DNA from 2 places in the Streptomyces sp. NPDC051133 genome. Region 2 is predicted to be linked to the other one. Evidence: predicted binding sites of a transcription regulator. Region 2 holds the regulator's gene; the other holds the start of a gene.
The links. The regulator HrcA, encoded in region 2, represses chaperone genes, less so after heat shock. The targets are predictions, from matches to a motif close to TTNGCACTCNGNNNNNCNGAGTGCNAA.
Positions count from the first base shown of each region.

Region 1: the regulator HrcA is predicted to act here: its motif matches at 2,504-2,530, upstream of groL (chaperonin GroEL).

Region 1 is NZ_JBFBBK010000009.1:35,656-40,797, forward strand. It holds SAM riboswitch class I at 33-174, shown strand; gene thrC (threonine synthase) at 192-1,475, shown strand; gene AB0N17_RS12140 (MoaD/ThiS family protein) at 1,472-1,747, shown strand; gene AB0N17_RS12145 (cold-shock protein) at 2,179-2,382, shown strand; gene groL (chaperonin GroEL) at 2,692-4,314, shown strand; partial or broken gene AB0N17_RS12155 (Uma2 family endonuclease) at 4,404-5,083, opposite strand.
Region 2 is NZ_JBFBBK010000010.1:121,750-136,807, forward strand. It holds gene AB0N17_RS13450 (PDZ domain-containing protein) at 1-664, opposite strand, end outside; gene AB0N17_RS13455 (hypothetical protein) at 774-1,319, opposite strand; gene AB0N17_RS13460 (VOC family protein) at 1,412-1,804, opposite strand; gene AB0N17_RS13465 (16S rRNA (uracil(1498)-N(3))-methyltransferase) at 1,825-2,577, opposite strand; gene AB0N17_RS13470 (nitronate monooxygenase) at 2,574-3,650, opposite strand; gene dnaJ (molecular chaperone DnaJ) at 4,097-5,233, opposite strand; gene hrcA (heat-inducible transcriptional repressor HrcA) at 5,234-6,250, opposite strand; gene AB0N17_RS13485 (MBL fold metallo-hydrolase) at 6,424-7,146, shown strand; gene AB0N17_RS13490 (DUF3097 domain-containing protein) at 7,181-8,050, shown strand; partial or broken gene AB0N17_RS13495 (Uma2 family endonuclease) at 8,028-8,228, opposite strand; gene hemW (radical SAM family heme chaperone HemW) at 8,391-9,623, opposite strand; gene AB0N17_RS13505 (SpoIIE family protein phosphatase) at 9,651-11,477, opposite strand; gene AB0N17_RS13510 (AMP-dependent synthetase/ligase) at 11,684-13,558, opposite strand; gene lepA (translation elongation factor 4) at 13,820-15,058, opposite strand, start outside.

The DNA.
Region 1 (5,142 bases), on a different contig from region 2:
TCGGGGTCGACCGCGCGCCCACAACTCCATACCGCTCATCCAGAGGGGCAGAGGGACACGGCCCGATGAAGCCCCGGCAACCCTCCAGTCGGTTCTCGTTCTCCAGCGAGGCTCCCGGCTAGGGAAGGTGCCAAATCCGTCTCACGGCGAAGTGCGTCGTGAGGAAGATGAGGAGAAAGGGCCTCGCCTCCATGGCTGTGCAGACTGTTGCAGACTCCAGCACCCCCACCGTCGACCTCGGTCCCGCCGCGGCACTGAGCTGTCGTGAGTGCGGTCACCGGGTACCCCTCGGGCCCGTGTTCGCCTGCGAGGAGTGTTTCGGCCCGCTGGAGATCGCCTACGACTTCTCCGCCTACGACACCGAGGAACTGCGCCGGCGCATCGAGGCGGGCCCCGCGAACATCTGGCGGTACGCGCCGCTGCTGCCCGTCCCCGCCGACGTGGCCGACAAGCCCAACATCAACCCGGGCTGGACCAAGCTCGTCAAGGCCGACAACCTCGCCGCCGAGCTGGGTGTCACCGGCGGGCTGTACGTGAAGGACGACTCCGGCAACCCGACGCACTCCTTCAAGGACCGCGTCGTCGCGCAGGCCCTCGAGGCCGCCCGCGCCTTCGGCTTCACCACGCTCTCCTGCTCCTCCACGGGCAACCTGGCCGGCGCCGTCGGCGCCGCCGCCGCCCGGGCCGGCTTCCGCTCCTGCGTGTTCATCCCGCACGACCTGGAGCAGGGCAAGGTCGTCATGGCCGCGGTCTACGGCGGCGAACTCGTCGGCATCCAGGGCAACTACGACGACGTGAACCGGTTCTGCTCCGAGCTGATCGGCGACGCGGCCGGCGAGGGCTGGGGCTTCGTCAACGTCAACCTGCGGCCGTACTACGCGGAGGGCTCCAAGACCCTGGCGTACGAGATCTGCGAGCAGCTCGGCTGGCGGCTGCCCGACCAGATCGTCGTCCCGATCGCCTCCGGCTCCCAGCTCACGAAGATCGACAAGGGTCTGCAGGAGCTGATCAAGCTGGGTCTGGTCGAGGACAAGCCGTACAAGATCTTCGGCGCGCAGGCCGAGGGCTGCTCGCCGGTGTCGACCGCCTACAAGGCCGGCCACGACGTCGTACGCCCCCAGAAGCCGAACACCATCGCCAAGTCCCTCGCCATCGGCAACCCGGCCGACGGCCCCTACGTCCTGGACATCGCGCGCCGCACCGGCGGTGCCGTGGAGGACGTCACGGACGAGGAAGTCGTCGACGCCATCAAGCTCCTGGCCCGCACCGAGGGCATCTTCGCCGAGACGGCGGGCGGGGTGACCGTCGGAGTCACCCGCAAGCTGCTCAAGGACGGCGTGCTGGACCCGGCGAAGACCACGGTGGTCCTCAACACCGGCGACGGCCTGAAGACCCTCGACGCGGTGGCCGGCACCGGCCTGACCGCCACCATCCGCCCGACCCTGGACTCCTTCCGAGAGGCTGGCCTCGCATGAGCGTGACCGTCCGCATCCCCACCATCCTGCGCACCTACACCGGTGGCCAGGCCGAGGTCGCCGCCGACGGTGCGACCCTCGCCGAGGTCATCGAGAACCTGGAGAAGAACCACGCCGGCATCGCCGCCCGCGTGCTGGACGACCAGGGCAAGCTGCGCCGTTTCGTCAATGTGTACGTCAACGACGACGACGTCCGCTTCGAGCAGGGGCTGCAGACCGCGACCCCGGACGGCGCCGGTGTCTCGATCATTCCGGCCGTCGCCGGCGGCTGAGAATTACCTTCGGTAACCGCGGTTACCGATTGTTCATCGAATGGCTCCCTCCGGGAGAGAAACGGAGGGGGCCATTCTGTGTGATTGAGCGCGGTAGAGTTGGGGAACGCGCTCTCGGTCGGACCAGTCGGGAGCCCTGTATTCATGCCGCGGGCCCGACAAGAAGTAGCCAAAGTGTGCGGGTCCTATGCGGCTTTTGTGGCTTTTGCGGGGCCCGACTTGCCCTGAAGATGCATGAATTTTCGCCACATTCCGGACCGTTCGCGTCCAGAATTCTCGTCCGATTGACCTGTTGCAGACGGCAGTTGGACAGATACATTCAGCCGCGGTCGACGCGTTCCGGCGCACGCCCCCGTCGATTGGGGGGTGAGGTCTGACCCGGGTCCGCGAAGTGTGGATCTGTGCAAGGGCCAGTAATAGGGGAGTTAGGCATGGCTCAGGGCACCGTCAAGTGGTTCAACGCGGAGAAGGGGTACGGCTTCATCGCGGTCGACGGTGGTGCGGACGTCTTCGTCCACTACAGCGCCATTCAGATGGACGGCTACCGCACCCTGGAAGAGGGCCAGCGGGTGGAGTTCGAGATCTCGCAGGGCCAGAAGGGCCCGCAGGCCGACATGGTTCGCCTCAGCGCCTGAACGTTTCTTGTCGACGAAGGGCCCGCACCGGCACAGGGTGCGGGCCCTTCGCCGTGCCCGGTGCCCTCGCGCGCGGGCGTGTTCGCGGGCGGCTGAGCGCCCCTCCGGGAGGCCCGAGGCGCTTGCACTCGACCATGCCGAGTGCTAATCATTGCGTTAGCACTCTGAAGGTGAGAGTGACAAAGAAGGACCGGGTCGGTGAGGCCCGCAGGCCACGTGGGGCAAGGAACCACAGGCCGGCGAGCCGTCCGTCGCGGGCGCGGGCGCGGTCCGAAGGAATCACCCCCAGTCCTGGAGGGACCACTTCACATGGCCAAGATCATCGCGTTCGACGAGGAGGCGCGGCGCGGCCTCGAGCGCGGCATGAACCAGCTCGCGGACGCCGTCAAGGTGACGCTCGGCCCCAAGGGTCGCAACGTCGTCCTCGAGAAGAAGTGGGGCGCCCCCACGATCACCAACGATGGTGTCTCCATCGCCAAGGAGATCGAGCTCGAGGACCCGTACGAGAAGATCGGCGCCGAGCTGGTCAAGGAAGTCGCCAAGAAGACGGACGACGTCGCCGGTGACGGTACGACCACCGCGACCGTGCTCGCCCAGGCCCTGGTCAAGGAAGGCCTGCGCAACGTCGCCGCCGGCGCCAACCCGATGGCTCTGAAGCGCGGTATCGAGAAGGCCGTCGAGGCCGTCTCCGCCGCCCTGCTGGAGCAGGCGAAGGACGTCGAGACCAAGGAGCAGATCGCCTCCACCGCGTCCATCTCCGCCGCCGACACCCAGATCGGCGAGCTCATCGCCGAGGCCATGGACAAGGTCGGCAAGGAAGGCGTCATCACCGTCGAGGAGAGCAACACCTTCGGCCTGGAGCTCGAGCTCACCGAGGGCATGCGCTTCGACAAGGGCTACATCTCCGCCTACTTCGCGACCGACATGGAGCGCATGGAGGCGTCGCTCGAGGACCCGTACATCCTCATCGCCAACTCCAAGATCGGCTCCGTCAAGGACCTGCTCCCGCTCCTGGAGAAGGTCATGCAGTCGGGCAAGCCGCTGCTGATCATCGCCGAGGACGTCGAGGGCGAGGCCCTGTCGACCCTGGTCGTCAACAAGATCCGCGGCACCTTCAAGTCCGTCGCCGTCAAGGCCCCGGGCTTCGGCGACCGCCGCAAGGCCATGCTCGGCGACATCGCCATCCTCACGGGCGGCGAGGTCATCTCCGAGGAGGTCGGCCTCAAGCTGGAGAACGCGACCCTGGACCTCCTGGGCCGCGCCCGCAAGGTCGTCATCACCAAGGACGAGACCACCATCGTCGACGGTGCCGGCTCCTCGGAGCAGGTCAACGGCCGCGTGAACCAGATCCGCGCCGAGATCGAGAACAGCGACTCGGACTACGACCGCGAGAAGCTGCAGGAGCGCCTGGCGAAGCTCGCCGGCGGTGTCGCGGTCATCAAGGCCGGTGCCGCCACCGAGGTGGAGCTCAAGGAGCGCAAGCACCGCATCGAGGACGCCGTCCGCAACGCGAAGGCCGCCGTGGAGGAGGGCATCGTCGCCGGTGGTGGCGTGGCCCTGCTGCAGGCCTCCCAGGTCTTCGAGAAGCTGGAGCTCGAGGGTGACGAGGCGACCGGCGCCAACGCCGTGAAGCTCGCGCTGGAGGCCCCGCTCAAGCAGATCGCCGTCAACGGTGGTCTCGAGGGTGGCGTCGTCGTCGAGAAGGTGCGCAACCTGACGGTCGGCCACGGCCTGAACGCCGCGACCGGCGAGTACGTCGACATGATCGCCGAGGGCATCATCGACCCGGCGAAGGTGACCCGCTCTGCCCTGCAGAACGCCGCCTCCATCGCCGCGCTGTTCCTCACCACCGAGGCCGTCATCGCCGACAAGCCGGAGAAGGCCGCCGCGCCGGCCGGCGGCGGCATGCCGGGCGGTGACATGGACTTCTGATCGACCTGACGGTTGATCGCCTGTCCTTCGGACCGAGGGCGGTACGTCCAGCTTCTGGCTGGGGGTGCCGCCCTCGGGCGTTCGCGGGCTCAGTCGGCGTAGTTTTTGAGTTCCGACGTGTCGAGGGTGATGCCCACCGGAGGCGGCAGCTCGACGGTCGCACCCCAGGGGCGGGTGGAGCACTGCAGGTAACGCCCGTCCTTCGGTTCGCTGTACACGCTGACCGTGCTGCTGTCGCGGTCGATGAGGAGGTAGACGGGGATCTCGGCCGCCGCGTAACCCACGGGCTGTCGATGCGGTCACGCTGGTCGGTGTCGCGGTCGTGGGAGGTGATCTCCACGGCCATGAGGGCGCCGTCGGTCGAGGACCAGTTGCCGTGCCCCCTGAAGTGGCCTACGGGTGCGAGGAAACCGTCCGAGATGGCGCGGCCCTTGCGGTAGGCCTCGGCCTTGACGCCCCTCTCGGGCATGAGGTTCAGCTCGGGGCGCTGCTGCATGCACTGACGTAGCAGCCCCATGAAGATCTCGCCGTGGTTGCCGTCCGGCATGGCCTTTACGACCACCTTTCCGTTGATGTACTCAAGCCGCACGGTTTCGGGTGCGGCCTCGGCCAGCTCCTCGAACTCCTCGACATCGAGCGGCCCGTGCCGGATGCATAGCTTCCCGCCGAGGAACTCCAGCCGGTTCCGCAGCTCCCTGGGAGCCTTGCGGACAAGTTCCTCGAAGTCCTCGACGGACATCTGCGGGCGTTCTTCGGTGTCAGGGGTCATGGCGTCGCCTCCTGCCCTCCATCGTGCCCCTGAGTGGTCATGTCGGACCGTGGAAGCCG
Region 2 (15,058 bases):
CCGCCTGCCGGGCGTAGAACCCGTCGAGCGGGGTGTGCCGGCGCAGGTCGGAGCCGTCGGCGAGGGAGGAGTACAGGGCTCCGGTGCCCTCGTGGTCGCTGAGGAAGGCGATGCGGTCGCCCGCCCACACCGGGCACTCGATGTTGCCGTCGAGCTCCTCGTGCAGCCGGACGAACGCGCCGTCGCCGTCGCGGTCGATCCACAGCTTGCCCGCCGTGCCGCCCCGGTAGCGCTTCCAGTGGGCGGCCTCGCGGCCCATCGGCGCGGACAGCAGCACGGTGGCCGGCCCGAACGCCACGGCGCCGACGGGCCCGTACGGCAGGGTCTCGGCCGGCCCGGCGTCCAGCGGGACGGCGTGCGCCCAGGTGTGGCGGAAGGTGGGGCGGCCCTGCGCGCCGAGCGCGAGCACCCGCCCGTCGGGTGTCCAGCCGCGCACCTCGGTGCGGCGGTTGCCCCAGTACGTCAGCCGCTCGGCGGGGCCGCCGTCGACGGGGGCGACATGCACCTCGGGTGCGCCGTCCCGGGTGGAGGTCCAGGCGAGGGACCGCCCGTCCGGCGATATCCGGGGCTGGGTCACCGGCGTGTTGTCGGCGCTGACCCGCCAGGCCCGGCCGCCGTCGAGGGGCGCGAGCCAGACGTCGTCCTCGGCGGCGAAGGTCACCAAGTCGCCGTGCACATGGGGATATCGGAGATAGGCGGCACCCTGAGTCACCCCGTCACTGTACGCAGTGACCGGTGGGCCCCGCTCGCGGTTCCCGTCACACGCCGCGCGGTCACTTGCCTTCGACGGGCCAGCAGGTGGGATCGCCCTTGCACCACAGGGTCCGGGTGACGGTCACCGTCACGGTGGGTTTTCCGCCTCCCGGCCCGTACGTGGGCGGCCGGTACGTCGGTCCGGGCGTGGCACCGCAGTCGCCGAGTCCGTCGACGTGGAACACCCGCCTGCCGCCGACCCTGGCCGTGAGATCGCCGCGTACGCAGGCGCCGTCGACGGCCTTGGTCACCTTCCCGGTGACGGTGATCTTCCGCCGGTCCCGGGTCTCGCCCTGGCAGTCGACGGAGACGACGGTGGTCTCACTCGGCGCGGGCGTCCTCGCCGCCGGGCCGTGGTCCCCCCAGTCGCCGGTGCAGCTGAGCCAACTGACGTCGACGTGCTGCTGCTTGAGCTTGGCGGTCGCGGTGGTGTCGGTGGTGTAGGCGGCGGTCACGGTGTCGAGATCACCGGGCTGACACGCCACCAGGGCCCCACCGGCCACCACGACCAGCCCGGCGGCGGCCACGACCTGCACACGGCGTCGATTCCCTCTCAGAACCCCCATGCAGGGCAGCGTGCCACCGGCGGCGGCACCGGGGAAGGTCGCTTACGGCCACTCACCCGTTCGGGGCGTCCCCGAGGGGCGCAGGAGGGAAGCTAGCCGCGCAGCAGCAGCCACTGCTGGAGTTCCACCAGGTTGCCCTCGGGGTCCCTGAGGTGGGCCACGCGCATGCGGTCGGTCATCGGGGCCGGGCCGTGCAGCAGCGTCGCGCCCCGGGCGGTGATCTCCGCGCAGTAGGCGTCCAGGTCGTCGACGCGCAGGACGACCAGGGAGCGGTGCCCGGTGGCGGCCTCCTCCAGCTCCCGCAGGATCTGCGCCATCATCGCCCGGTCCTGCAGCGCGATCCCCGCGGAGCCGGTGTGCGGGCTGAACTTCTCGTACGGTCCCCCGGTCGCGCCGGACTGCGGCTTGAGGCCGAGGACGTCGGCGTAGAAGCGGTAGCAGGCGGCGAAGTCGGTGACGAGGAGCCGCACTTGGGCGAGTTCCATGGCTTTCCCCCAGATGTGTGTCAGGACCAGCGGCCGGTGCGGCCCAGCAGGAGGGCCGTGGCGGCGGTGCCGGCGGTGGATGTGCGCAGCACGGTGGGACCGAGCACGCACGCCTTCGCGCCCGCCTCCTCGAAGAGGGCGAGCTCGTCGCGGGAGACGCCGCCCTCGGGGCCGACGACCAGCACGATGTCGCCGCGGGCGGGGAGTTCGGCGGTGGCGAGGGGCACGCTGGTGTGCTCGAAGTCGGAGTGCAGCACGGCGGCGAAGTCGGCTTCGGCGAGAAGCGCGGCGACCTGCTTGGTGCTCGCCGCGTCCGCGACCTCCGGGAAGCGCAGCCGGCGGGACTGCTTGCCGGCCTCGCGCGCGGTGGCCCGCCACTTGGCGAGCGCCTTCAGGCCCCGGTCGCCCTTCCACTGGGTGATGCAGCGGGCGGCCTGCCAGGGCACGATCGCGTCGACACCGGTCTCCGTCATCGTCTCCACGGCCAGCTCGCCCCGGTCGCCCTTGGGCAGGGCCTGGACGACGGTGATACGGGGGCTGGGCTCGGGTTCCACCGGGAACTCGAACGGCTCGACCACCAGGTGGTCCTTGCCCGACACGCTGACGACGACCCCGGCCGCCCCCCGGCCGTCGCCGTCGGTGAGCACCACGTTCTCCCCGGGCTGCAACCGCCGCACGGAGACCGCGTGCCGCCCCTCGGGGCCGGTGACGTCGACGACCGAGCCGGGGCCCACGCCCTCCAGCGAGTCGACGAGGAACACGGGAGCGGTCATCTCGGGCCTCCCTCGGCCGACAACGCTGTCCTGGCGGCGTCGAGTTCCTCGGCCAGCACCTCCACCAGCCGCCCGGCGGGCAGCTCCCGGGCCATCCGGTGCCCCTGACCGGCCCACAGCGCCATGCCCTGGGCGTCCCCGGCCTTGGCGGCGGCCTTGCGCAGCGGAGTGGTGAGGTGGTGGATCTCCGGGTACGCGGCGGGGGCGTACGGACCGTGCTCGCGCAGGAAGCGGTTGACCAGTCCGCGCGCCGGGCGGCCGGAGAAGGCGCGGGTCAACTCGGTGCGCGCGAACAGGGGGTTGGTGAGTGCCTGCTTGTGCAGGGCGTGGGCGCCGGACTCCGGGGTGGCGAGGAAGGCGGTGCCCAGCTGGGCCGCGCTCGCGCCCGCCGCGAGGACGGCGGCGATCTGGCTGCCGCGCATGAGACCGCCGGCGGCGACGACCGGTATGCCGACGGCCTCCCTGATCTGCGCGATCAGGGACAGCAGCCCGATGCCGGAGCCGTCGTTCTCCGGGATGTCCCGGTGCGTGCCCTGATGGCCGCCGGCCTCCACGCCCTGGGCGATCACCGCGTCCGCGCCGGCCCGCTCGACCGCGCGGGCCTCCTCCGCGGTGGTGGCGGTGACCAGGGTGAAGGTCCCGGCGCGGCGCAGGGCGTCGAGGGCCTCGCGGCTCGGCACGCCGAAGTGGAAGGAGACCACCGGCACCGGGTTGTCGAGCAGCACGGCGAGCTTGGCGTCGTACCCGTCGTCCCGCCCGCTGTCCGGGTCGCCCAGCTCCGTGTCGTACCAGGCGGCCTCGCCGGCCAGCTGGTGGGCGTAGAGGTCGACCGCTCCCGACTCGGCGTATTCGGGCTGGGGCATGAACACGTTCACGCCGAAGGGGCGGCCGGTGAGCCCTCGCAGCTGCTTGATCTCCTGGTACATGCCGTCGGCGGTCTTGAGACCGGCGGCGAGGAATCCGAGACCGCCGGCCTCGGAGACGGCGGCGGCGAGCTGCGGGACGGAACCGCCGCCCGCCATGGGAGCCTGCACGATCGGGTGGGGGAAGAGATCGGTCAGCGCGGAGGACATGACCGCATGTTGTCACGTCCTTTGAAAGAGTCCGAATCCGGGCTTCCCGCGGCATAGGCCAGGGGCATAGGGGGTGCCGCGGCACCGCCCATGCCCCTTTCCGCCCGGCCGGATCAGCGCCCGTTGAACGCGTCCTTCAACCGCGAGAACAACCCCTGCTGCCCCGGCTGACCGTGCCTGCCCGGGAGCCGACCCCCGGACCCCCAGCCAGGCCGCAGCTCGCGTCAACGCCCGTTGAACGCGTCCTCCAACCGCGAGAACAACCCCTGCCACCCCGGCTGACCGTGCCCGCCCGGGAGCCGACCCCCGGACCCCCAGCCAGGCCGCAGCTCGCGTCAACGCCCGTTGAACGCGTCCTCCAACCGCGAGAACAACCCCTGCCACCCCGGCTGACCGTGCCCGCCCGGGAGCCGACCCCCGGACCCCCAGCCAGGCCGCAGCTCGCGTCAACGCCCGTTGAACGCGTCCTTCAACCGCGAGAACAACCCCTGCTGCCCCGGCTGGAACTGGCCCGTCGGGCGCTCCTCGCCGCGCAGCTTGGCCAGTTCGCGCAGCAGGCGCTCCTGCTCGGGGTCGAGCTTCGTCGGGGTCGTGACCTCCACGTGCACGATCAGGTCGCCCCGGCCGCCGCCGCGCAGATGCGTGACGCCCCGGTTGTGCAGCGGGATCGACTGGCCGGACTGGGTGCCGGGCCGGATGTCGACCTCCTCCATGCCGTCCAGGGTCTCCAGCGGGACCTTGGTGCCGAGGGCCGCCGCGGTCATCGGGATGGTGACCGTGCAGTGCAGGTCGTCGCCGCGCCGCTGGAACGTCTGATGCGGCAGCTCGTGGATCTCGACGTAGAGGTCACCGGCCGGGCCGCCGCCGGGGCCGACCTCGCCCTCGCCGGCGAGCTGGATCCGCGTGCCGTTGTCCACACCGGCCGGGATCTTCACCGTCAGGGTGCGGCGGGAACGGACCCGGCCGTCGCCGGCGCACTCCGGGCACGGGGTCGGCACGACCGTGCCGAAGCCCTGGCACTGGGGGCAGGGGCGCGAGGTCATGACCTGGCCGAGGAAGGACCGGGTGACCTGCGAGACCTCACCGCGGCCACGGCACATGTCACACGTCTGGGCGGACGTGCCCGGGGCCGCGCCGTCACCGTTGCAGGTGTTGCAGACGACCGCGGTGTCGACCTGGATGTCCTTGGTCGTGCCGAAGGCCGCCTCGTCCAGCTCGACCTCGATCCGGATCATCGCGTCCTGGCCGCGCCGAGTGCGCGAGCGCGGGCCGCGCTGCGACGCCGTACCGAAGAACGCGTCCATGATGTCGGAGAAGTTGCCGAAGCCACCGGCGCCGAAGCCGCCCGCACCGGCACCGCCGGCCTGCGAGAGCGGGTCGCCGCCGAGGTCGTAGACCTGCTTCTTCTGCGGATCCGACAGCACCTCGTAAGCGGCGTTGATCTCCTTGAACCGCTCCTGGGTCTTCGGATCGGGGTTGACGTCCGGGTGCAGCTCGCGCGCGAGCCGGCGGAACGCCTTCTTGATCTCATCCTGCGACGCGTCGCGGCGCACGCCGAGAACGGCGTAGTAGTCCGTGGCCACTTACGACTCCGCCAGGATCTGTCCGACGTACCGTGCCACTGCGCGTACCGCTCCCATCGTTCCCGGGTAGTCCATGCGGGTCGGTCCGACCACGCCGAGCTTGGCAACCGCCTCGCCGCCCGAACCGTAGCCCACCGACACCACGGAGGTGGAGTTGAGTCCTTCGTGGGCGATCTCGTGCCCGATGCGCACGGTCATGCCCGGATCCTTCGCCTCGCCCAGGAGCTTGAGGAGCACGACCTGCTCCTCCAGCGCCTCCAGGACGGGCCGGATCGTGAGGGGAAAGTCATGCCCGAAGCGGGTGAGATTGGCCGTGCCGCCGATCATCAGCCGCTCCTCGTTCTCCTCGACGAGTGTCTCCAGGAGGGTGGAGAGCACCGTGGAGACCGTACCGCGGTCCTCCGGATCGAACGCCTCCGGCAGGTCCTCGACGAGCTTCGGCACATCCGTGAACCGGCGGCCCGCGACCCGGCTGTTCAACCGCGCCCGCAGATCCGCGAGCGAGGCGTCCCCGAACGGCGCCGGGCAGTCGACCATCCGCTGCTCGACCCGGCCGGTGTCCGTGATCAGCACGAGCATCACGCGCGCGGGGGCGAGCGCGAGCAGCTCCACGTGCCGCACGGTGGACCGGGTCAGGGACGGATACTGCACCACGGCGACCTGCCGGGTCAGCTGCGCGAGCAGCCGTACGGTCCGCGCCACGACGTCGTCGAGGTCGACGGCGCCCTCCAGGAAGTTCTGGATGGCCCGCCGCTCGGGCGCCGTCATCGGCTTGACGCCCGCCAGCTTGTCCACGAACAGCCGGTAGCCCTTGTCGGTGGGGATGCGTCCCGCGCTGGTGTGCGGCTGCGCGATGTACCCCTCGTCCTCCAGGGCCGCCATGTCGTTGCGGACGGTCGCCGGGGAGACACCGAGGCTGTGCCGTTCCGTGAGCGCCTTGGAGCCCACGGGCTCCTCGGTGCCGACGTAGTCCTGGACGATCGCGCGCAGCACCTGAAGCCTGCGTTCACTCAGCATGCGCGCACCTCCAGCACGTCGTCCCGTCGTCCGTCCGAGTCGTCCACCTGGCACTCTTCCCGTGCGAGTGCCAGCGTTCCCCGCGCCCAGTGTACGGCTGTCGGGTACACACAGGGCAAGGTCGGTCCCGCCCCCTTCGGTTCCGTACCACCTCGTACCGTTAGCGTCGCGGTATGACGGTGACTTGGGAAGACCTGGGATGGGAGCGGCTGGCCGCCGGGGTCGGGCGGTGCCGGCTGCCCGGCTGGGACTGCACGGTGGGGCTCGTCCTCGGCGAGGGTACGGCACTCATGGTGGACGCCGGCTCGAGTCTGGCCGAGGGAGCGCGTCTGCGGGCCCAGGGGCAGGAGCTGGCCGGCGGGCGTGTGACCCATCTCGCGCTCACCCACCCCCATTTCGACCATGTCTTCGGGGCGTCCGCGTTCGCCGGGGCCGAGGTGTACGCGGCGGTGGGGACGGACGCGGTGCTGGCGTCGGAGCGCGCGGAACTGCGCGGGGACGCGATCCGCAACGGTCTGCCGGAGGCCGACGCGGACGAGGCGGTGGACGCACTGGTCCCGCCGCAGCACCTGGTCTCCGGCGAGTGGACGCTGGACCTGGGCGGCGGCCGGCAGGTGCTGCTGGCCAACGTCGGCCCGGGCCACACCCCGCACGACCTCGCCGTCCTGGTCGCCGGGGACCGTGAGGTGGTGTTCTGCGGCGACCTGGTCGAGGAGTCGGGCGAGCCCCAGGCGGGCCTGGACGCGGTCCCGTCCCGCTGGCCGGACGCGCTGGACCGGCTGCTCGCGCTGGGCGGGGCGGACGCCCTGTACGTGCCCGGGCACGGAGCGGCGGTGGACGCGGCCTTCGTACGGCGGCAACGGGACGCCCTGGCGGCGCGGTTCGGCGTGTCGTGAGCACGGCCACGTCGCTTCTCCTATCGTCATCCGAATGCGCCCACCCGTCTCCCGCCACCGCCCTTCCAACGAGGGCCCTTCGGGCCCGCGCCCTCGTACGTACTCCGCCGACCTGACCCCGCCGTGGAAGAAGCAGAAACCCGCACCCGAGGTGGCGGCGGAGCCGGGCCTGGTGGTGGAGGAGCCCGGCACCGGGTTCTGCGGGGCGGTGATCCGCTGCGAGGCGGGCACGGTGACGCTGGAGGACCGCTTCGGCAAGCACCGGGTGTTCCCGCTGGAACCGCGCGGCTTCCTCCTGGAGGGCCGCGTGGTGACGCTCGTACGGCCGTCCGCGGGTCCGGTCCGCCCCTCCCGGACGGCCTCCGGCTCGGTCGCCGTCCCCGGCGCACGCGCGCGCGTGGCCCGCGCCGGCCGCATCTACGTCGAGGGTCGGCACGACGCCGAGCTGGTCGAGAAGGTGTGGGGCGACGACCTGCGCATCGAGGGCGTGGTCGTGGAGTACCTGGAGGGCGTGGACGACCTGCCGTCGATCGTGGAGTCCTTCGCCCCGGGCCCGGACGCCCGTCTGGGCGTCCTGGTGGACCACTTGGTGCCGGGCACCAAGGAGTGGCGGATCGCGGAGGCGGTGACCAGCGAGCACGCCCTGGTGGTCGGCCACCCGTACATCGACATCTGGCAGGCGGTGAAGCCGGCGGCGCTGGGGATCGACGCCTGGCCGACGGTGCCCAAGGGGCAGGACTGGAAGACGGGCGTGTGCCGGGCGCTGGGCTGGCCTTCGGAGAACACCGGGGCGGTGTGGCAGGCGATCCTGAAGCGGGTGGGCTCCTACAAGGACCTGGAGCCGGAGCTGCTGGGCCGGGTGGAGGAGCTGATCGACTTCGTCACGGGTAGCGGTGGGGCCTGACCTTCTCGTAGGGGGCGAAGTCGCTGGTGTCAAGTTCGATGCCGAGTGGCTCCAGCGGCGTAAGGTCGCCGAACTTGGTGGTCCGCTGGCACCGGTAATCCGCGTCCTCTCCATTGCCCGTCGGCTCAGTGAGCAGTACGCACTGGCCCATGACGGGATCGATGATGAGGTAGGCGGGAGTTCTCGAAGATCTTCACGATGCTGGCGGTCGTCGGTCGGTCGTCCACAGCAGTCATCTCCGCAGCCCTCCGGTTGCCGCCACCGTGCTGTTACGGCGGCGGCCTACGAACCAGGTTAGGGACCGAACCGGAGTCCCGGGGCGATTCGCTCGCCGGAGTGATCAGTCCACCAGGTCCCGCACCACCGCGTCCGCCAGCAGCCGCCCGCGCAGCGTCAGCACGGCCCGCCCCTCCCCGTACGGCCCCTCCTGGAGGAGTCCGTCCGCCAGCGCGCGCCGGGACGCCGCGAGGCCGTCCTCCTTCAGCAGGGACAGCGGCACGCCTTCGCGCAGCCGCAGCTCCAGCAGGACGCGCTCCACGCGCCGGTCCTCGTCCGTCAGCAGCTCCCGCCCGGCCCCCGGGGACCGGCCGTCCGCCAGTGCCGCCGCGTACGCCCCGGGGTGCTTGACGTTCCACCAGCGCACCCCGCCCACGTGCGAATGCGCGCCGGGGCCGGCGCCCCACCAGTCGGCGCCGCGCCAGTACAGCTCGTTGTGCAGGCAGCGGGCCGCCTCGGAGGTGGCCCAGTTGGAGACCTCGTACCAGGAGAAGCCCGCCGCGGAGAGGGTCTCCTCGGCGATCAGATAGCGGTCCGCGTGCACGTCGTCGTCGGTCATCGGGACCTCGCCGCGGCGGATGCGGTGGGCGAGCCGGGTGCCCTCCTCCACGATGAGCGCGTAGGCGCTGACGTGGTCCGGCCCCGCGCCGATCGCCGCCTCCAGGGACGCCCGCCAGTCGTCGTCGCTCTCGCCCGGGGTGCCGTAGATCAGGTCCAGGTTGACGTGCTCGAAGCCGGCCGCCCGCGCCTCCGCCACGCAACGCTCGGGGCGCCCGGGGGTGTGGGTGCGGTCCAGGATCCTGAGCACGTGCTGCCTGGCGCTCTGCATGCCGAACGAGATCCGGTTGAAGCCGCCCGCGCGGAGGGTGGCCAGGTAGGCGGGGTCGACGGACTCCGGGTTGGCCTCGGTGGTGACCTCGGCGTCCGGTGCCAGGCCGAACTCGTCACGGACCGCGCCCAGCATCCGGACCAGGTCGTCGGCCGCCAGCAGCGTGGGCGTGCCGCCGCCGACGAAGACCGTACGGACCTCGCGCGGGTCGTCGCCCAGGACCTTCCGCGCCAGGCGGATCTCGTCGGTCAGGGTCTGCGCGTAGTTGTCGCGGGACGCCAGCACGCCGCCCGTGCCGCGCAGCTCGGTCGCGGTGTAGGTGTTGAAGTCGCAGTAGCCGCAGCGGGTCGCGCAGTACGGGACGTGCAGGTAGAAGCCGAGCGGGCGGTCACCGGCCCCGGCCAGGGCCTGCGCGGGCAGCGCGCCGTCGGCGGGGACGGGCTCGCCGTCGGGGAGTGCGGAAGGCATGCCCTCCATTGTCCAGCACCGGCGCCGTTACTCCGCCTGCAGCACCAGCAGGGCCAGGTCGTCCTCGGGCAGGCCGCCGCCGAAGTCGTGCACCATGCGGCGGATCCTTTCCGCGATCAGCTCGGCGCCGAGCCCGGCACAGCCGGACAGGGCGCGGGCCAGGCCGTCGCCGTCGTCGAACTGGCGGGAGCCGGAGCGCCGCTCGGTCACCCCGTCGGTGACGCACAGCAGGCTGTCGCCCGGCAGCAGCTCCAGGGTCTCGCTGGTGTAGGTCTCGTCCTCGACGACGCCGAGCAGGGTCTGCGGCCGGGCGGCGGTGCGCACCGTGCCGTCGGGGCCGAGGACGAGCGGCAGCGGGTGGCCGGCGGAGGCGAGGGTGCAGCGGACCCCGTCCTCGTGGGGTGTCAGCTCGCCGTAGAGGAGGGACAGGAAGCGGGTCTGCGGGCCGTCGCCGGGGGCCACGGGCCGGCCGCCGGCGGCGACCAGGGCGCGGGCGGCGGCGTCGGCGGCCTCGGTGGCGTCGTCGAGGAGCAGCTGGTTGAGGCGGTCGAGGACGTCGGCGACCCGGTAGCCCTCGCGGGCCAGCAGGCGCAGCCAGGGCCGGGCGAGGCCGATCACGACCGCCGCCTCGGGGCCCTTGCCCTGCACGTCCCCGACGGCGAAGCACCAGCGGCCGTCGCCCGCCGGGAACACGTCGTAGAAGTCGCCGCTGGGGCCGCCCTTGTCGCAGGGCTCGTAGACGAGCGCGCTGCGCATCCCGGGGATCTCGGCGACCGCGCCGGGCAGCAGGCCGCGCTGCAGGACGGCGCTGATGGTGGCCTGGCGGGCGTACTGGCGGGCGGCGCCGATGGCGAGGGCGACCCGGCGGCTGAGGTCCTCCACGAGCCCGGTGACCTCGTCGGGGAAGCCGAGCAGTCCGCACCGGCCGATCACCAGCGTGCCGAGCGGCCGGCCGCCCGCGATCAGCCGGTACGACAGGGCCGTGCCGTCGCCGCTGTGCGGGCCGAGCGCGTCCCCGGGCCACGGGTACGGCTCGGGGCCGGAGCGCAGCCCGTCGCGCGGGTCCGGCGGCTCCTTCTCCAGGGCGCAGCGCAGTTCCTCGATGCGGTTCTCGCTGGCGTGCCAGACCCGGGCGGGTCCGGTGCCGGCGCCGCCGCGCACGGTCGCCTCGTCCTCCAGCCACACCGCGCACCAGTCGGCGAGCCGGGGCACGATCAGCTGGCCGGTGAGGGCGGCGACCAGGTTCTCGTCCAGCTGTCCCGCGAGCAGGTCGGAGGCCTCGGCGAGGAAGGACAGCGCGCCCCGGCCGAGCCAGTCCCGCTCGCCGCCGGCCCGGTGCGGCTGCGGGGCGAGGTCCTCGGCGACCTCCAGGGCGGCCTCCGGGCCTGGGCCGTCCGTGACCGTGCTGCCGCCCGGGGGCAGCCGGGCCCAGACCGTCTTGGTGCCGGTGCGGTAGGTGACGCCCCAGGACTCGGCGAGCGTGCCGACCAGCCGCAGACCGCGCCCGTACTCGGCGGTGTCGTACCTCGCCTCCGGGTCGAGCGCGTCGCGGGGGCCGCGGGAGGGATGCTGGTCGCGGACCTCGACGACGAACGCGCCGGTGTCCTCCAGCCGCCAGTCGACGTCCACGTCCGTACCGGCGTGCACGACGGCGTTGGTGACCAGCTCGCTGACGACGGCCATGGCGTCGTCGACGAGCCGCGCCGTGGCCCCGGGCGCCTCGGCCAGCGCGGACCGCACCAGCGCACGGGCGGACCCCGGCGCGAGCGGGCTCCCGGACAGGGTCGCGCGCCCGCGCACCTCACTGGCGCGGTTCCGCTCCTCGCTCTCCCGCTGCGTCGGTATGGCCGCCATGTCCATGCGGCCCAGGGTGACAGACCGGGGGCACCCATAAGCGCTGAGTCACTGAAGTGTGCAGAAGACGGCCACTTTCGAACGCCGTCGGGCGCAACCTGGCCAGGGGCGCGGAGTGCCTTCGGAGTGCCTCGATGGGCGGATCCGCCGTACGGGAGGCGGGCGACCACGGCGGAACCGCGGTCGCCCGCACACCGAAGCGCCGCCTACTTCTCCCTGGCCCCCGCGTACATCTCGTCGATGAGGTGCTTGTACTCCCGCTCCACCACGGGCCGCTTCAGCTTCAGGCTCGGCGTGATCTCCCCGTGCTCCACGTCGAGGTCCCGGGGCAGCAGCCGGAACTTCTTGATGGTCTGCCACTTCTGCAGCCCGGCGTTGAGCTGCTTGACGTACCCGTCGACCATCTCCACCGTCTGCGGCGCGGCGACGATCTCGGCGTAGGACCTGCCCTCCAGGCCGTTCTCCTTCGCCCAGTCCAGGAGCGCGGGCTCGTCCAGGGCGATGAGTGCGGTGCAGTAGTTCCGGTCGGCGCCGTGCACGAGGATGTTGGAGACGTACGGGCAGACGCCCTTGAACTGGCCTTCGACCTCGGCCGGCGCGACGTACTTGCCGCCGGAGGTCTTGATCAGATCCTTCTTGCGGTCGGTGATGCGCAGGTAGCCGTCGGGGGACAGCTCACCGATGTCGCCGGTGTGGAACCAGCCGTCGGACTCCAGCACCTCGGCGGTCTTCTCGGGCAGCCCGTGGTAGCCCTCCATGATGCCGGGGCCGCGCAGCAGGATCTCGCCGTCCTCGGCGATGCGGACCTCCGTGCCGGGCAGCGGCTTGCCGACCGTGCCGGTGCGGTAGGCCTCGCCGGGGTTGACGAAGGAGGCCGCGGAGGACTCGGTGAGGCCGTAGCCCTCGAGGATGTGGATGCCGGCGCCGGCGAAGAAGTAGCCGATCTCCGGGGCGAGCGCGGAGGCGCCGGAGACACAGGCGCGCAGCCGGCCGCCGAAGGCCTCGCGGAGCTTGGCGTAGACGAGGGTGTCGGCGACCTTGTGCTTGGCGGCGAGGCCGAACGGCGCCGCGTGGGTGCCGGTGCGGCGGAAGTTGTCCTGGGTGACCTTGGCGTACTCGCGGGCGACGTCGGCGGCCCACTGGAAGATCTTGTACTTGGCCGGGCCGCCCTCACGGGCCTTGGCGGCGACGCCGTTGTAGACCTTCTCGAAGATGCGCGGCACGGCCGCCATGTACGTCGGCTGCACCACCGGAAGGTTCTCGATGATCTTGTCTACGCGGCCGTCGACGGCGGTGACGTGGCCGACCTCGATCTGCCCGGAGGTGAGCACCTTGCCGAAGACGTGGGCGAGCGGCAGCCACAGGTACTGCACGTCGTCCACGGTGACCAGGCCGGTCGAGGCGATCGCCCGCGCCATGTACGCCCAGTTGTCGTGCGGCAGGCGCACGCCCTTGGGGCGGCCGGTGGTGCCGGAGGTGTAGATCAGGGTGGCGAGCTGGTCCCTGGTGATCGCGCCGACCCGCTCCTTGATCAGCTGCGGGTGCTGCTCCAGGTAGGCGGCGCCGCGCTTCTCCAGCTCGGCGAGGGTGATCACCCAGTCGCTCGTCTCCGCGCCGGCCGGGTCGACGACGACGACCTTGGTCAGCTCGGGCAGCTCGGCGCGCTTCTCGAGCGCCTTGGCGACCTGGGCCGCGTCCTCCGCGATCAGCACCCGGCTCTCGGAGTCGGAGAGGATGAACGCCGACTCGTCCGCGTTGGTCTGCGGGTAGATGGTGGTCGTCGCGCCGCCCGCGCACATGATGCCGAGGTCGGCGAGGAGCCACTCGACGCGGGTGGAGGAGGCGAGGGCCACGCGCTGCTCCGGCTGCACGCCCAGTTCGACGAGGCCGGCGGCGATGGCGTACACCCGCTCGGCCGCCTGCGCCCAGCTGAGCGACTTCCATTCGTCGGGGCCCTGCCCGGAGGCTGCGGGCACCGGATAGCGGTACGCCTCGGCGTCCGGTGTGGCCGCCACGCGCTCCAGGAAGAGGGCCGCCACGGACGGCGGACGGTTCTCGATCAAGGTCTGTGTGTCGCTCACGACATCCTCCGGGGGCCCGCGACGGTGCGGCTGACTCGGTGCGGCTGGGTTAACTCACGGTGTGGTTTCGAGCTGTTGTTTAACTCGCGAGTAACTATCGAGCAGGCATCAGGGTAAGCCGCGACCGGCCGCTGCGTAAGGGGCATCGGCCTGTCACTTTCCACGGAGAGCGACGCTACGCACGCGTAGGGGCCCGCCGCACTTTCGCACGACGGACCCCCTTGTGCCCGGATTGCGGACGTAACCCGTTGTTACCCGTGGTTACTTCTTGCCCTTGGCCGACCCCGCGCTGTCATCACTCGACAGGACGGCGATGAAGGCTTCCTGCGGAACCTCCACGGAACCCACCATCTTCATCCGCTTCTTGCCTTCCTTCTGCTTCTCCAGCAGCTTCCGCTTACGGGAGATGTCACCGCCGTAGCACTTGGCGAGGACGTCCTTGCGGATGGCGCGGATGGTCTCGCGGGCGATCACCCGCGAGCCGATGGCGGCCTGCACCGGCACCTCGAAGGCCTGCCGCGGGATCAGCTCCTTGAGCTTGGCGACGAGCCGCACGCCGTAGGCGTACGCCTGGTCCTTGTGGGTGATCGCGGAGAACGCGTCGACCTTGTCGCCGTGCAGCAGGATGTCGACCTTGACCAGGGAGCTGGTCTGCTCGCCGGTGGGCTCGTAGTCCAGCGAGGCGTAGCCGCGGGTCTTGGACTTCAGCTGGTCGAAGAAGTCGAAGACGATCTCCGCGAGCGGCAGCGTGTAGCGGATCTCGACCCGGTCCTCCGAGAGGTAGTCCATGCCGAGCAGGGTGCCGCGCCGGGTCTGGCACAGCTCCATGATCGAGCCGATGAACTCGGTCGGCGCGAGGATGGTGGCCCGCACGACCGGCTCGTAGACCTCGTCGATCTTGCCTTCGGGGAACTCGCTCGGGTTGGTGACCGTGTGCTCGCTGCCGTCCTCCATGACCACGCGGTAGACCACGTTGGGGGCGGTGGCGATCAGGTCGAGGCCGAACTCGCGCTCCAGGCGCTCCCGGATCACGTCCAGGTGCAGCAGGCCGAGGAAGCCGACGCGGAAGCCGAAGCCGAGGGCCGCGGAGGTCTCCGGCTCGTAGACGAGGGCGGCGTCGTTGAGCTGCAGCTTGTCCAGGGCCTCGCGCAGTTCCGGATAGTCGGAGCCGTCGAGCGGGTACAGCCCGGAGAAGACCATCGGCTTGGGGTCCTTGTACCCGCCGAGGGCCTCCGTGGCTCCCTTGCTCTGGCTGGTGACGGTGTCACCGACCTTGGACTGCCGGACGTCCTTCACACCGGTGATGAGGTACCCCACCTCGCCGACGCCCAGGCCGTCCGCCGGGAGCATCTCGGGCGAGCTGACGCCGATCTCCAGCAGCTCGTGCGTCGCGCCGGTGGACATCATCCTGATGCGCTCGCGCTTGTTGAGCTGGCCGTCGATGACACGGACGTACGTCACCACACCGCGGTAGGAGTCGTAGACCGAGTCGAAGATCAT